2 regions of the Dickeya sp. CFBP 2040 genome follow, and region 1 is predicted to be linked to the other one. Evidence: predicted binding sites of a transcription regulator. Region 1 holds the regulator's gene; the other holds the start of a gene.
The links. Region 1 encodes CRP, which controls carbon source genes, mostly activating them, when cyclic AMP is high. Its sites were predicted from a motif close to ATGTGANNNNNNTCACAT; they were not measured.
Positions count from the first base shown of each region.

Region 2: the regulator CRP is predicted to act here: its motif matches at 1,124-1,141, upstream of rbsD (D-ribose pyranase).

Region 1 is NZ_JAAVXH010000096.1:22,620-25,799, reverse strand. Features, by position in the region: gene Dpoa2040_RS14705 (aminodeoxychorismate synthase component II) at 1-142, shown strand, start outside; gene Dpoa2040_RS14700 (aspartate aminotransferase family protein) at 276-1,499, shown strand; gene crp (cAMP-activated global transcriptional regulator CRP) at 1,597-2,229, opposite strand; gene Dpoa2040_RS14690 (OsmC family protein) at 2,556-2,963, shown strand; gene Dpoa2040_RS14685 (phosphoribulokinase) at 3,027-3,180, opposite strand, start outside.
Region 2 is NZ_JAAVXH010000074.1:4,021-7,200, reverse strand. Features, by position in the region: gene kup (low affinity potassium transporter Kup) at 1-1,030, shown strand, start outside; gene rbsD (D-ribose pyranase) at 1,227-1,646, shown strand; gene rbsA (ribose ABC transporter ATP-binding protein RbsA) at 1,654-3,159, shown strand; gene rbsC (ribose ABC transporter permease) at 3,167-3,180, shown strand, end outside.

The sequences.
Region 1 (3,180 bases):
CTGGACCGGAACCGACGAGGTGGTCGATGAGATAATGGGGGTGCGTCATCGCACATTGCCGCTGGAAGGCGTACAGTTCCACCCGGAGAGCATTCTCAGCCAGCAGGGGCATCAACTGCTGAAAAATTTCCTTTATTTATAATCAGATAGCGGACTCAAATCTGGGCATATCAGATTAACGATTGCCTATTTTTGATTTTTTATGCATATTTATTGATTATATTTTCACTTAAGATCTTCACTCCACACTACGGGATATGACAACGGGGCAGCAAATGGCGACAGAGAAAGCAGCAGTAACACGGGATACTTACGATAAGGTAATTCTTCCGGTTTATGCACCCGCGCAGTTTGTGCCGGTAAAAGGCAAAGGGAGCCGTGTCTGGGATCAGCAGGGCAAAGAATATATCGATTTTTCCGGCGGCATCGCGGTAACGGCGCTGGGGCATTGCCATCCGGCACTGGTGGCGGCGTTGAAAGAACAGGGTGAAACCCTGTGGCACACCAGCAACGTATTCACCAACGAGCCAGCGCTGCGTCTGGCTACCAAACTGATCAATGCCACCTTTGCCGACCGCGTATTTTTCGCCAACTCCGGCGCGGAAGCTAATGAAGCGGCGTTCAAACTGGCACGGCATTACGCCATTACCCGCCATAGCCCGTACAAAACCAAAATCATTTCGTTTTACCAATCGTTTCATGGCCGTACGCTGTTTACCGTATCTGTCGGCGGTCAGCCGAAATACGCCGATGGCTTCGGCCCGAAACCGGCGGATATCGTGCATGTGCCGTTCAACGATCTGGATGCGGTAAAAGCGGTGATGGACGATCACACCTGCGCAGTGGTGCTGGAGCCGATTCAGGGCGAAGGCGGCATCACGCCAGCTACGCCAGCTTTCCTCAACGGTGTGCGCGAACTGTGCGACCAGTATCAGGCGCTGCTGGTGTTTGATGAAGTGCAGTGTGGTATGGGCCGCAGCGGTAAACTGTTCTCTTATATGCATTACGGCATCACGCCAGACATTTTGACCACCGCTAAAGCGCTGGGCGGCGGTTTCCCGATTAGCGCGATGCTGACCACGGAAGAGATTGCATCAGTGATGGCGGTCGGTACGCATGGCACGACTTACGGTGGCAATCCGCTGGCCTGTGCGGTGGCGGAAGCGGCGCTGGATGTGATCAATACGCCGGAAGTGCTGTCCGGCGTGATGGATCGCCACGCGCGCTTTGTGTCCGCGCTGGAGCAGATCAACACACAGTACGATATTTTCGATGAAATCCGCGGCATGGGGCTGTTACTGGGCGCACAACTGAAACCGGTCTGGCATGGCCGCGCCCGTGACTTCCTGGCGGCATCGGCGGAACTGGGGTTGATGATTCTGGTGGCGGGGCCGGACGTCATCCGTTTTGTGCCGTCGCTGGTGATTACCCCGGAAGAGATCGATCAGGGAATGGCGCTGTTTGCAAAAGCGGTAGCGCAGGTGGTGAAGGGCGCGTAATCGCTGTTGCCTTCGACTGAAACGACTGAACCGACTGAAACGAAAAGAGCGTGCCATGGCACGCTCTTTTCAATCCAACAATCCAACTGATGATAAATCAGCGAGTGCCGTACACGACGATGGTTTTACCGTGTGCGGAGATCAAGTTCTGATCTTCCAGCATCTTCAGGATACGACCCACCGTTTCGCGGGAACAGCCAACAATTTGGCCGATTTCCTGACGGGTGATCTTGATCTGCATACCATCCGGGTGAGTCATGGCGTCCGGCTGTTTAGCCAAATTGAGCAGAGTTTGTGCGATACGACCGGTTACGTCGAGGAACGCCAGATTGCCGACTTTCTGCGAAGTCACCTGCAAGCGCCGCGCCATCTGCGAGGACAACCGCATCAGAATATCCGGGTTGACCTGAATGAGCTGGCGGAATTTTTTATAAGAAATCTCAGCGACTTCGCAGGCTGTTTTTGCCCGAACCCACGCACTGCGTTCCTGTCCGTCTTCGAATAAGCCAAGTTCTCCAATAAAATCGCCTTGATTCAGATAAGACAGAATCATTTCCTTGCCTTCTTCATCCTTGATCAGCACGGCAACCGAGCCTTTCACGATGTAGTAAAGCGTCTCTGCTTTTTCACCCTGATGAATCAGGGTGCTCTTCGATGGGTACTTGTGAATGTGGCAATGAGAAAGGAACCATTCGAGAGTCGGGTCTGTTTGCGGTTTGCCGAGAACCATTCGCTGTTATCCTCTGTTGTTAATTCACTGCGCAAATCACAGGGCTCAGAGTTCCCTGTACGGCGTGATAACATAGTTATAATTCAATTCCGTCCTGGCGGAATGACGTCAGGAAATATACTGAGGCTGTCTATCAGATGACGCCAGCAAGCCGGTGGCAGGTCAGGCAGAGACGCAATACACATCGGCTTACGCTTTTGTTTGTAACACAGGTTGAGAGTAGTGTCTCGTGTTGTCTCGCTTCAGCATGATTAAGCTCTGATTATCAGGCTTTTTTATACATAAGCGGTGTAAAATTTCAAAAATAATTGATTGAGGACAAAATTATGCAGGCTCGGGTGAAATGGGTTGAAGGGTTAACGTTTCTTGGCGAGTCCGCTTCCGGGCATCAACTGCTGATGGATGGCAACGCTGGTGATAAAGCGCCCAGTCCGATGGAAATGGTGCTGATGGCAGCAGGTGGATGTAGCGCCATTGATGTGGTGTCTATTCTGCAAAAAGGTCGTCATGATGTGGCAGACTGCGAGGTTCGCCTGACCTCGGAACGTCGTGAAGAAGCGCCGCGCCTGTTCACTGCCATCAATCTGCACTTTATCGTTACCGGCAAAGGATTGAACGATAAGGTTGTCGAACGTGCGGTGTCGTTGTCGGCTGAAAAATACTGCTCTGTGGCGCTGATGTTGGAAAAAGCGGTTAAGGTAACCCACAGTCATGAAGTGATCGCGCTTGATTAACGGGCCGGCACGCGGCGGCGAGTCTTTCACTTAACCGCCGCACCGCTTAATCCGTCGCATCGCTTAATCAATGTGATTGCCTTCCATTAGCCGCTGCACCAGTGGCGTCATGATAAGCTCCATCGCCAGCCCCATTTTACCGCCCGGCACCACCAGCGTATTGATGTGAGAAATGAACGAGCCCTGCAACATCGCCAGCAGGTAGGGGTAGTCAATA
Region 2 (3,180 bases), on a different contig from region 1:
GGCGCCGGATTGGGCGCTGATTCCACTGCTGGTGTTGGCTACGCTTGCCACTATCATCGCGTCTCAGGCGGTGATTTCCGGCGTATTTTCACTGACCCGTCAGGCGGTGCGTTTGGGGTACTTGCCGCCAATGCGTATCGTGCATACCTCAGATATGGAGTCCGGGCAGATTTATATTCCGGTGATTAACTGGTTGTTGTATGTGGCGGTAGTTATCGTCATTGTCAGCTTTGAGCATTCCAGTAATTTGGCCGCCGCTTACGGTATTGCGGTAACCGGGACTATGGTGCTTACCAGCATTTTGTCTTGTACGGTGGCATTGAAAAACTGGCACTGGTATCGCTATCTGGTCTGGTTGCTGCTGGTCGCGTTGCTTGCTATCGATTTGCCGATGTTCCTGGCCAACGTGGTGAAGATTATTTCCGGCGGCTGGTTGCCGCTGGCGCTGGGGATGGTGATGTTCACCATCATGACCACCTGGAAGAGCGAGCGTTTCCGGCTGCTGCGGCGTATCCACGAGCATGGTAATTCGCTGGATGCGATGATCACTTCACTGGAGAAGAATCCTCCGGTGCGTGTGACAGGTACGGCAGTTTATCTTTCGCGTGCTACCCATGTGATTCCATTTGCGTTGCTACATAATCTCAAGCACAACAAAGTATTACATGAACGAGTAGTACTGCTGACCATGAGAACGGAAGACGCGCCTTATGTACATAACGCCCGGCGCGTTTCAGTGGAGCAGCTTTCTCCGACTTTCTGGCGCGTTGTCGCCAGTTATGGCTGGCGCGAAACACCTAATGTGGAAGAGGTATTTCACCGGTGCTGGCAAGACGGGCTGACCTGCCAGATGATGGAAACCACGTTCTTCCTGTCTAACGAATCGCTGATGATGGGCAATCGTGCCTGGTATCTGCGTATTCGCGGCAAATTGTTCATGATGCTGAGCCGCAATGCGCTGCGTGCGGCAGACCAATTCGAAATTCCACCAAACCGATTGATCGAACTGGGTATTCAGGTAGAAATCTGACGCCTGATGTTAACGAAGATTACGCGGGTGAGATTGTGCAGGAACTCACCCGCTTTTTGCTTATCACCTAAGTGTTATCATTTCAACGAAACGTTTCGATAATGATCACATTTTCATAAGATAGTCGTTGCCTTCTCTGGTTCTTTTTCTACACTTATTGTACAAGCGAAACGTTTCGCTCTCAGGGTAAATAAAAATGAAAAAAGGCGTGTTACTTAATTCCGATATCTCATCGGTGATTTCCCAATTGGGACATACCGATCAGATTGTGATTGCGGATGCCGGTTTGCCGATTCCGGAAACCACAACCCGTATCGATTTAGCCTTGACCCATAATGTGCCTGGCTTTTTGCAGGTGCTGGATGTGGTGACGGCGGAAATGCAGGTTGAAGCCGCGATCCTGGCTCAGGAAATTATTGAAAAAAATACGCTACTCCATGACGCATTACTGAAACAATTAGCACAACTTGAACAACACCAGGGAAATACCATTTCACTGCATTACGTCAGCCACGAAGATTTCAAAAAGCAAAGTGGCAGGAGCCGGGCCATTATTCGTACTGGAGAATGCTCTCCCTATGCGAATGTGATCCTCTGTGCTGGCGTCACCTTCTGAGGTAGCGATGCAACCTTTACTGCAATTGCAAGGCATCACGAAAACCTTTCCCGGCGTTAAAGCACTGTCTGGTGCGGTATTAAATGTTTATCCGGGCAAGGTGATGGCGCTGGTGGGAGAAAACGGCGCCGGCAAATCCACCATGATGAAGGTACTGACGGGGATTTATCGCAAAGATGCCGGCAGTATCCATTTTTTGGGGAAAGAGGTGGATTTCAGCGGTCCCAAAGCTTCTCAGGAAGCGGGAATCGGCATCATCCATCAGGAACTTAACCTGATTCCTCAACTGACTATTGCGGAAAATATTTTTCTTGGCCGCGAATTTACCAACCGCTTAGGGCGTATCGACTGGAAACGGATGTATGCCGAGGCGGATAAACTACTCAAGCGGTTGAACCTTCGTTATGACAGCCGCCGTCTGGTGGGGGAATTGTCAATTGGCGATCAGCAGATGGTTGAGATCGCCAAGGTACTCAGTTTTGAATCCAGGGTCATCATTATGGATGAACCCACTGATGCATTGACGGATACCGAAACTGCATCATTGTTTAACGTTATCAAAGAATTGCAGTCTCAGGGCTGCGGTATTGTCTATATTTCCCACCGACTGAAAGAAATTTTTGAAATTTGCGATGATGTGACGGTTTTCCGTGACGGCCAGTTCATCGGCGAACGCCCGGTAAGTGAATTACAGGAAGATTCGCTGATTGAAATGATGGTAGGACGCAAGCTGGAAGATCAGTATCCCCGTCTTAATCAAGCGCCCGGTGAAGTACGTTTGCAAGTCAGCGAACTGTCTGGGCCGGGGGTGGAAAACGTCAGTTTCACCTTGCGTAAGGGCGAGATTCTTGGAGTCGCTGGGTTAATGGGCGCTGGCCGCACTGAATTGATGAAAGTGCTTTATGGCGCATTACCTCGTACCCACGGCAGCGTGAGTCTGGACGGTAACGATGTGGTGACTCGCAGTCCGCAAGATGGGCTTGCCAGTGGGATTGTCTATATCTCCGAAGACCGTAAGCGAGACGGGCTGGTGCTCGGCATGTCGGTGAAGGAAAACATGTCCCTGACCGCACTGCGCTATTTCAGCAATGCTGCGGGGTCGTTGCGGCACAGCGATGAACAACAGGCGGTGAGTGATTTCATCCGCATGTTCAATGTTCGCACGCCGTCCATGTCCCAGCCGATAGGGTTGTTATCTGGTGGTAATCAGCAGAAAGTGGCAATCGCCCGCGGGTTGATGACACGTCCCAAGGTGCTGATTCTGGATGAGCCGACCCGCGGTGTGGATGTGGGTGCCAAAAAAGAAATCTATCAGTTAATTAACCAGTTCAAGCAGGAAGGATTAAGCATCATTCTGGTGTCGTCGGAAATGCCTGAAGTGCTTGGGATGAGCGATCGTATCATCGTGATGCACGAAGGACGCCTAAGCGGCGAGTTCCCGATTGAACAGGCTACACAGGAAATACTGATGGCTGCGGCCGTTGGTAAGCAATACGGCGTAAAGCAGGAGTAAATCAGACATGAGTTCTCAAAC